DNA from 3 places in the Martelella sp. genome. Region 2 is predicted to be linked to each of the others. Evidence: predicted binding sites of a transcription regulator. Region 2 holds the regulator's gene; each other region holds the start of a gene.
What was found. The regulator PhoB, encoded in region 2, activates phosphate uptake and scavenging genes when phosphate is short. The targets are predictions, from matches to a motif close to TGTCATNNANCTGTCAT.
Positions count from the first base shown of each region.

Region 1: a site for PhoB is predicted at 1,382-1,398, ahead of AC5DC2_RS08310 (NAD-glutamate dehydrogenase). Genes of this name have one in related genera too.
Region 3: a site for PhoB is predicted at 1,515-1,531, ahead of olsB (l-ornithine N(alpha)-acyltransferase). Genes of this name have one in related genera too.

Region 1 is NZ_CFHTCS010000072.1:6,215-9,513, reverse strand. Features, by position in the region: gene AC5DC2_RS08320 (carbonic anhydrase) at 1-369, opposite strand, end outside; gene pdxY (pyridoxal kinase) at 407-1,282, opposite strand; gene AC5DC2_RS08310 (NAD-glutamate dehydrogenase) at 1,494-3,299, shown strand, end outside.
Region 2 is NZ_CFHTCS010000010.1:15,654-18,952, forward strand. Features, by position in the region: gene pstA (phosphate ABC transporter permease PstA) at 1-101, shown strand, start outside; gene pstB (phosphate ABC transporter ATP-binding protein PstB) at 143-910, shown strand; gene phoU (phosphate signaling complex protein PhoU) at 951-1,664, shown strand; gene phoB (phosphate regulon transcriptional regulator PhoB) at 1,696-2,379, shown strand; gene AC5DC2_RS01980 (orotate phosphoribosyltransferase) at 2,636-3,299, shown strand, end outside.
Region 3 is NZ_CFHTCS010000055.1:6,043-9,341, forward strand. Features, by position in the region: gene mutS (DNA mismatch repair protein MutS) at 1-343, opposite strand, end outside; gene olsB (l-ornithine N(alpha)-acyltransferase) at 590-1,462, opposite strand; gene lspA (signal peptidase II) at 1,776-2,264, opposite strand; gene AC5DC2_RS07025 (TrmH family RNA methyltransferase) at 2,261-3,130, opposite strand; gene AC5DC2_RS07030 (class I SAM-dependent methyltransferase) at 3,127-3,299, opposite strand, start outside.

The sequences.
Region 1 (3,299 bases), on a different contig from region 2:
CGTCAGTGGCTCGGCTTCCGGTGAAAGGGCGGCGTGGATGCCGCCGCAGCGACCGTGGCCGAGCACGACGATATTCTTCACCTTCAGCCCCTCGACAGCGAATTCCAGCGCCGCCGAGGTGCCGTGATACTGGCCGTCCGGTTCATAGGGCGGCACCATGTTAGCGACGTTGCGGACCACGAAAAGTTCGCCCGGGCGGGCGTTGAAGATCATTTCCGGCGCGGCGCGGCTATCGCAGCAGGCGATCACCAGCGTCTGCGGCTTCTGACCTTCCTCTGCCAGTGTCCTGTAGCGCGCGCTCTCTTCGACATAGCGTCCGGACATGAAGCTCCTGTAGCCGTCGAGAAGGGATTTGGGAAACGCGTCCATCTGTCTTGATCCTCATTCTTTCGCGCATCGCCGCGCATCATTTTCTTCTACGGTGCCTGGCCGGATGCATCAATTGACGAAGGCCAACTTTTGCAAAAGGGGCCGTAAAACCGGACGTGTTGCGTTCAAGCTGCAGCTCGTCGGCGCCCTCGCGAATGGCGCGCGCCAGAACCTCGTAGACCGACGCCGTTGATTTCTCCAGTGCCTCTGCGGGAGAAAGTGCGGCAAGCCGTGCCGCAAGATAGAGCGCGGAGAACAGGTCGCCCAGTCCGTTGGGCGGGTTTTCCAGCCGTCCGTGCTCGGCCAGCACCGCCTGGCGGCCGTCCACGTAAAGCGCGGCCACGCCGTCCCGGATAAAGGCATGGGCGGAGGTCACGACCACCTCGCGGGGGCCGAGCGCAAGCGCGGCATCCACCGCCGCGCTGTTGTTGTCGATCGGCCGGCCAGTCAGCCAAGAGAGTTCGAACCGGTTCGGCGTGGCGATATCGGCGAGCGGCAGAAGACGGTCGCGGATGGCGGCGGCGGTTTCCTCCGGCACGTAGAGACCCTTCTCGTCGCCGCTCACCGGGTCGCAGAGATAGGTGATCCCGGGATTGTCCGCCTTGAGCCCCTCAACCAGCGCGGCGATCGCCTCGGCCTGTCGGGGGCCGGCGATATAGCCGCTGATGACGGCGGAAATCTCGCCGCGCCAGCGGCTCGAGCCGAGCTCCGCAAGCGCCCGGGCGAAGCCGGCATCATCGAATGTCAGCCGGGTGGACGCCCCGTGGCCGGGATGATAGGGCAGGACGATGGTGGGGACGGACCAGGTAGCAAGCCCAAGCGTTTCGAGAGCGAAGACGATCGCCCGGTTGCCGACGGCGCCGCGCATGACATGGCTGGATATGGCGATGACCGCGCCGGTTTTTGCTGTCATTTCAAATCCTCTGTCGGGCTTGCAACCAGTGCGATCAAAAAAGCGGAAATGTTTTGCCATTTGCCTCATTTACGCTCTAAATCGCCTATTGGAGGGCGCTGTCAAGCCAGTGTCATGACGGCGACGTTAAAGGTCGAAGAGGGCCGGGACAACAAGGCGGCTTCAAATGCCGTTCCCGGCGACTGACAAACAAGAACACGCTGGAGGAAACATGGAAAACAAATCCGATCAGATGCGCAAGGGCATGATGGCCGCCGCCGAAAAGGCAGCGCTTGCGGCCGATCAGCCCTTCATCAATCCTTTTTCCATGTTCAAGCGGGCAAGCCCCGAGGACCTCGCGCGCTATGATGCGGCGATGCTGGCACAGGCGGCCGTGCACGCCGCGCGCGAGGTCGGCGCCTTCGATGGCGCAGAGGCCCGCGTCACCGTCGGTCCGGTCTCCGGCATCGCGCCTTCGGGCATCGCAACCGATGTGATCACCGTGACAGTCCGGAACATGCCCTTCATCTACGATTCGGTGATGGCCGAGATCGGCGAGTTCACCAACGATATCCTGCTTGCCGTCCATCCGATCCTGATTGCAGGGTCCGGCCGTTCCGTCACCGCGTTCTCGCCGGAAATCCAGCATGCGCCAGAAGATCGCATCAGCCATGTACAGGTGCATGTGGCCGCGCTTTCGCCGGAGACGCGCGCACGGCTGAAGGAGAGGCTCGACTATGTGATGGCGCATGTGCGGCTTGCCGTCAACGACTGGCCGCTGATGCTTGAGAAACTGAAGACGGCCATGGATGAGATGGACGCGCGCGCCCCGGAGGGCCTGAAAGCGGGCGCCGAGGAGGCAAAACACTTCCTGGAATGGCTGCGCGACGGCAACTTCACCTTTCTCGGCATGCGCGAACTGGCCTATATCGACGAGGGCGGCTCCGGACGGGTCGAGCATGTGGCCGGTTCCAGCATCGGCATTCTCTCCGATCCCGAGATGCGGGTCCTGCGGCGCGGGACGAACCCGGTCGTCTCCACCCCGGAGATCCTCGCCTTCCTGGAAGGCCCGGAGCTTCTTCTGGTCACCAAGGCGAATACGACCTCGATCGTCCACCGGCGCACCTATATGGACTATATCGGCGTCAAGCGCTTCGGCGAGGATGGAAGGGTCGTGGGCGAACTGCGCATTGTCGGCCTCTTCACCTTCACCGCCTATACCCAGTCTGCCGCGCGCATTCCGCTGCTGCGCGCCAAGCTTGCCGAGGTCTCGCGCCATTTCGGCTTCGAGCCCAAGAGCCATGCCGGGCGCATGCTGCAGAATATCCTTGAATCCTATCCGCGCGACGAACTGTTCCAGGTGCCGGTCCCCCAGCTGACCGAGTTTGCCGAACAGATCATGGATGTGGCCGAGCGACCGCGCATCCGCGTGTTGAGCCGCATCGACGGCTTCGACCGCTTTGTCTCGGTCCTCGTCTATATTCCGCGCAATCTCTATGACGCGCGGCTGAGGGAGAAGGTCGGGGAATATCTCGCCGAGGTCTATCAGGGTCATGTCTCCGCCTATTACCCTTCGTTTCCGGAAGGCCGCTCGGCCCGCGTCCAGTTCATCATCGGCCGCCACAGCGAGGAGAAGACGCCCGAGGTGCCGCAGGTCGAACTGGAAGAGGCCGTCCGCAGGCTCGCCGCCGACTGGTCGGAGCATTTCCGTTCGCTCGCCGGCCCCGGAGCGCCCGATTTCGATGCAAACGAGGCCTACCACGAGGCATTTTCCCCCGAGGAAGCCGTTGCCGACCTGCCGTTGATTGAAACGGCGGCCGAAAGCGGCATTCGCATCGCCTTCTACCGTCCCGTCAATGATGACGGCGAGGAGGAGCTGCGGCTCAAGATCTTCCATGCCGGCGGTCATCTGGCCCTGTCGCGGCGCGTGCCGCTTCTGGAAAACCTCGGCTTCACCGTGATTTCCGAACGCACCTTTGACCTGACGCTGGAACCAGGCGGCGCCGGCCCCGTCGAGGTCATCCTCCATGACATGGAG
Region 2 (3,299 bases):
TCGAACGCACCTCCGCCGCCATCATCGTGCTGCTGGCATTCCTCATCCTGATGAATATTTCGGCCGTCATCCTGAGGCGGCGCTTCGAGCGGCGCAGATAGGCCATGAGGAACCCGACCGTGAAAAGACTTGGAAAAACACAATGAGCAACACGACATACAAGATGGCCGGCCGGGCGGTGTCCGTCTACTACGGACAGAAGCGCGCGCTGTTCGATGTCAGTCTCAACATCCGCGAAAACGCGGTCACCGCGCTGATCGGCCCGTCCGGCTGCGGCAAGTCGACCTTTCTGCGCACGCTCAACCGCATGAACGACACGATCGACAATTGCCGCGTCACCGGCATGATCACGCTTGACGGGGAGGACATCTATGCCTCGGGGATCGATGTGGTCGAACTCAGGGCGCGTGTCGGCATGGTGTTCCAGAACCCCAATCCGTTTCCGAAATCGATCTACGAGAATGTCGCCTATGGCCCGCGCATCCACGGGCTGGCCCGCCACCGCAGCGAATTCGACCAGATCGTCGAGACCAGCCTGATGAAGGCGGGCCTGTTCAACGAGGTCAAGGACCGGCTTCATGAGCCGGGCACCAGCCTTTCCGGCGGCCAGCAGCAGCGGCTGTGCATTGCCCGCGCCATTGCCGTCAGTCCGGAGGTCATCCTCATGGACGAACCCTGCTCGGCGCTGGATCCGATCGCGACCGCCCGCGTCGAGGAACTGATCTCCGAACTGAAGGAAAACTACACCATCGTGATGGTGACGCATTCCATGCAGCAGGCCGCGCGCGTTTCCGAACGCACGGCCATGTTCCATCTCGGCCATATGGTCGAGGAGAACGACACCGACACGATTTTCACCAATCCCGCGGACCAGCGCACCCAGGATTACATCATGGGACGTTTCGGCTGAGGGGCGGTTGCCGCAGGCTCACGCCAAGGAAGGAACAGTCATGGCTCCATCGCATATTCTGACGGCATTCGATGACGAACTGAAATATCTCCAGCGCCGCATTTCCGAGATGGGCGGTCTGGCGGAGGAAATGGTGAGCGAATCGGTGACGGCGCTCGTCAACACCGATACCGAGCTTGCCGAAAAGGTGATCAAGGATGACCTTGTGCTGGACGAGGCGGAGCGCGAGATCGGCGAAAAGGCAGTCGTCGTCATCGCAAGGCGCCAGCCGGTGGCGGCGGACCTGCGCGAAATCATGGGCGCTATCCGGATCGCCTCCGATCTCGAACGCGTCGGCGACATGGCCAAGAACACCGCCAAGCGCGTGATCTCGGTGCAGGGTTCCGGTGTGCCGCGCAAGCTTGCCCACGGCATCGAGCACCTGTCGGAACTGGCGCTCCTGCAATTGAAGGAGGTGCTGGACGCCTACACCTCGCGCCAGGCCGACAAGGCGAGCTCCATCCGCGAGCGCGATGATGAAATCGACGCGATCTACACCTCGCTGTTCCGTGAGCTTCTGACCTACATGATGGAGGATCCGCGCAACATCACCTCGTGCACCCATCTTCTGTTCTGCGCCAAGAATATCGAGCGCATCGGCGACCACGCCACCAATATCGCCGAGATGATCTATTACATTGCAACCGGCTCCCAGCCGCAGGGAGAGCGTCCCAAGGACGACAATTCCCCGGCCGTCGGGTCCGACGATCTCTGAAGCCAGTCAATACAAGGGAGACATACGTCCTATGGTTCCGAAAATCGCAGTTGTCGAAGACGAGGAAGCGCTCAGCGTTCTGCTGCGTTACAATCTCGAATCCGAGGGGTATGAGGTCGAAACCATCATGCGCGGCGACGAAGCCGAAATCCGGCTACAGGAGCGCGTGCCCGATCTGCTTCTGCTCGACTGGATGCTGCCCGGCGTTTCCGGCATCGAGCTTTGCCGCCGCCTGAGAATGCGGCCGGAGACCGAACGCCTGCCGATCATCATGCTGACGGCGCGCGGCGAGGAGAGCGAGCGGGTGCGGGGCCTGGCGATCGGCGCCGATGATTATGTCGTCAAGCCGTTCTCCACCCCGGAGCTGATGGCGCGGGTGAAGGCCATCTTGAGGCGCGCGCGTCCGGAAGTGCTCTCCAGCGTGCTGAAATGCGGCGATATCGAACTTGACCGCGAGACCCACCGGGTGCACCGTAAGGCGCGCGAAGTCCGCCTCGGTCCGACCGAGTTCAGGCTTCTCGAATTCCTGATGACATCGCCCGGCCGAGTGTTTTCCCGCGCGCAGTTGCTCGACGGCGTCTGGGGCCATGACATCTATGTGGACGAGCGTACCGTCGACGTGCATGTCGGTCGACTGAGGAAGGCGCTCAACTTCTCGCAGATGCCGGATGTGATCCGCACCGTGCGCGGCGCGGGCTATTCCATGGAAGTCTAGGCGCGCCCGTAACGCCGCCACAAAGATTTTCAAAACGATTTAATATCCGTCATTGCGGGTGGAACCGGTTCAGCTATGCTGTGCCGGTCAGCCGTTCGGCTCTGTTGAAACAGATTTGCGGCGATTGATTTTTCACGCCCGATTGTCCAATTGGACTGAGGGCGGCCGTCGGCGGATATGCGCGCCGGCAAGAGGGCTTTTCAGGGATGCCTCCTCCCCGCATTCCGAAAAGCCGCAGCACAAGAGGATTGTTGAGATGAGCAGAGCAAGTTTCGCGGAGCCCGCGGTGATGGGCGATCTGATGGCGCGCATGCTGTGGGAAATCGGCGCCGTTCACTTTTCGCCGGACGAGCCCTACAAGCTTGCCTCCGGCTTGGTCAGCCCCGTCTATATCGATTGCCGACAACTGATTTCCTATCCGCGCATCCGCTCCACGCTGATGGATTTTGCCGCCGCCCGGGTGCTTGCCGATGCGGGCTTCGAAAAGTTCGATTGCGTCGCCGGCGGCGAGACGGCCGGCATTCCCTTCGCCGCTTTCCTGGCGGATCGCCTGGAACTGCCGATGATCTATGTCCGCAAGAAGCCGAAGGGCTACGGCAAGAACGCGCAGATCGAGGGCCATCTGCCCAAGGGCGCGCGCGTGTTGGTGATCGAGGACCTGACGACGGCCGGCGGCTCCATGTTCAACTTCATCAATGCCATCCGCACGGCCGGCGGCGTGGTGGAACACGGCATGGCATTGTTCTATTATGGGATTTTCGGCGAGGCGGAGAGACGTTTCCGCGAAGGCGGCGTTGCCCTTCATCATATCGCCACCTGGAAGGACGTGCTTGCGGTGGCGCGCAAGGACGGGCTCGCCGATCAGGCGACGCTCGATGCCGTCGGCGCCTTCCTCGACCATCCGATGGACTGGTCGCGGG
Region 3 (3,299 bases), on a different contig from region 2:
TCTTTGCCTCGGCGGGATCTTCCGTCTGCTCGCAGACGGCGACGCGAAAGCCGAGGGCGATCAGCTTCTGGAGGTAATCATCGGCCGCATGGACCGGCACCCCGCACATCGGGATATCGCGCCCCAGATGCTGGCCGCGCTTGGTCAGCGTGATCGACAGCGCCCGAGCCGCTTCAACGGCGTCATCGAAGAACAGCTCGTAGAAATCGCCCATGCGATAGAACAACAGGAGATCGGGATTGGCCGCCTTGATCTCGATATACTGCTCCATCATCGGCGTTGCCGATGCCCGGCTTTCTGCAGAAATCAGTTCTTCGGTCGGAATACGATTATCGTCTGCCACGGCGCACGCTCGAAATGAAGGGAATTGCCCTCTTCATCTGTCATGATTTTTTGCGGCTCGAAAGTGTCGGCGGCAAGAAAGCTGGGCAAAACGTGATGGCGGCGGGGCGGGTTGCGAGCGGCCGGAAGCAGACTTGCTGAAAGTTCAGCCGATTTCAGGCTGTCTATTCCTGCGGAAGCCTTGCAGCAAACAATCTCTCCCCTTGAGGGAGATTGTTGGGGGGGCTATGCGGCGCGCTCCAAAATTTCAGCTTGCGAATCGGCCGGCGTCGGCGCCGTAATAGTTGATATAGCGGTCGGAGATCGAGGCGATCGGCAGAACCACGAGCACGTCGGTCGTGTTGAAGGCGTGGTCGATCACCGCCCCCTCGCCGACCATCGCGCCAAGGCGCAGATAGCCCTTGATCAGGGGCGGCAGGCCGGTGAGCGCCCGGCGTCCGGACGCTTCCTCCGCGTTCATCAGGTTCATGTCGACGGCGAGTTCGGGCCGCGCGTTGACCGCCCATTCGCCCGTGGCGCGGGCATTGTGGTGGAGAAAGGAGAGCGCCATGGCATGGTCTTGCGGGTTGGTGCCGTGGAAGGAGGCGCAACCGAACATGACGCCGATATTGTGCTTCAGCGCATAGGCCCAGTTCCCCTGCCAGAGCAGTTCGACGGTGCGCTTGCTGCGGTAGTCCGGCAGCACGCAGGAGCGGCCGAGCTCCATGAAGCGGACATCGGGATGGCGTGCGACGAGCTTGTCGGTCTGGTATTCGCCATCGGAATAGAACCCGCCGTTCTCCATCGCCACCTCGTGGCGCAGAAGCCGGTAGGTCGCCACGATCTGGTCCTCGACATCGCCGTCAAGCTTGGTGTCGAGCACCAGAAGATGGTCGCAGATCTCGTCCCAGCGGTCGAAATCCCGCCTGGCGCGCATGGCGTCCGCCGGCAGACGGGCCTGCATCTCATCGACGAAGACGCGGTAGCGCACCGCCTGCGCAGCCTCTATCTCGCCGGGCGTGCGGGCAATGCGGGTTTCAAGCGAGCCTATACGGCCCAGGATACCTTCCTGCAGCAGCGCCGTGCTGACAGCCGCCCCTCCGGCGCGTTCGGCAGCCTGAAGAAGATCGAGCGCTTCCATGGTCATCGCGTGTTCCGGATCGTTCATCTTGGATGTCATAAACCATCTCACTGCGACACGTTCGTGACAGTCGCATCCCGCCATTCTGGAGGTCACTTTGTAAAAAAGAGGTCCTCTCGCGTCAATTTTCCGCTGCCTCTCATGTGCCTTCGAGGCACGGTCCCAACCGTGAAAAGACTAGTACATGGAGCAGGCGAGGTCCAGAAGGTTTTGACGCGCCGTCAACATCCGGGGGCCATCCGGGGCTGAAACGGCCTCACGGCAATGCCTTGATGTTCAAGCGCTTTCTAATGTGAGGACGGGCATGCCCGGGTCAGCCATCGTCACGTCCGGGGCTTTTGAACAGGAACTCCTGGACGAAGATCATCACCGCGCCGACCGTGATGTAGCTGTCGGCAAGGTTGAAGATCGGGAAGGTCCAGCCGCCGACATGGAAGCGGATATAGTCGACAACGTGGCCATAGATGAAATGATCGAGAATATTGCCGAGGGCGCCCGCGACGACGAGCGCAAAGCCCAGCAGCGCCCAGCTCTGCCCCGGCGCGGTCTTGCGCCAGAGATAGATGACGACCGCGACGATGACGAGCCGCATGCCGACCAGCGCCCAGCCGTTCGTATCCGAAAGAAGCGAAAAGGCGATGCCGGGATTGTAGGTCTTGAACAGGCCCAGGAACGGCAGGACGTCGATGGTCCGGTGGAACGGCAGATAGATCTCGACCGCATATTTGATCGCCGCATCGAGGAGCAGCGCGATGGCGACGAAGGCAATGGCCGGACCGGGGCGCGAAAGCGGCGATCTCATTGGCCTGCCTCCGGAGCGTCGAGCGAAAGCAGGTGGCGGCGCGCCTCATAGAGCATGACGCCGGTGGCAACCGCGAGGTTGAGCGAATCGGCCCGGCCCTGTTGCGGAATGCGGGCAAGCCGCCCCGCCCCTTCGGCGAGTTCTGGCGGAAGCCCCTGCTGCTCGTTGCCCATCAGAAGCACGACCGGCTTCTTCGTGTAGTCGATGGTCCGGTAGTCGACGGAGCCGGCAAGATGCGTGGCGACGATCTCGGCGCCGCTTTTCTGCGCCCAGTCCAGGAACGCGCGCGGCTCGGCGCGCGAGACCGGAAGCGCGAAGACCGACCCCATGGTGGCGCGCACGGTCTCGAGCGAAAACGGATCGGTGGTCTCGCCGACGAGGATGACGCCGGCCGCGCCCGCCGCATCGGCTGTGCGGATGATGGTGCCGAGATTGCCGGGATCGCGCACCCGGTCGAGCGCCACATAGGTCTCGTCCCTGGCCGGGCGGATCTCGGCAAGCGGGCGGTAATGGCTTTCGAAAATGCCGACGACCATCTGCGGATTGTCGCGCCGGGTGATCGCCGAAAGCACCTTTTCGGAGACCTCGAGCACAAGACCGCCGGAGGCGATCGTCTTGGCGGCGACCTTTTCCACCTGCGCCTTGCCCTTGGCCGCCTTGGCATAGATCAGCGTGCGGATCGACCAGTTGAGCTCCAGCGCGTCGATGACGAGCTTCAGCCCCTCGGCCATGAAGGTTCCGGTCTCCTCGCGGTGCTTCTTCTGCGACAGCGCGCGGATATCCTTGATGATCGGATTGGAAAGGGAGGTGACTTCCTTCACCGTTCCGACGCGCGGCGCGCGCCTTTCTTCTCGCTCGAAGCTCATTGGGGCAACCACCGCGCATAAAGGGATGTTGAAAGAGCGCGGCCGGGCTGATCGCCGGAAAGCCCCGCCTCGCGAATGACAAGCTCGCCCGATTCGACCACGCCGCCGAAGCCGCGCATCGTCTCCATCATCAGTTCGTGAACCGAATAGAAGCTGGCGCGGATCGAAT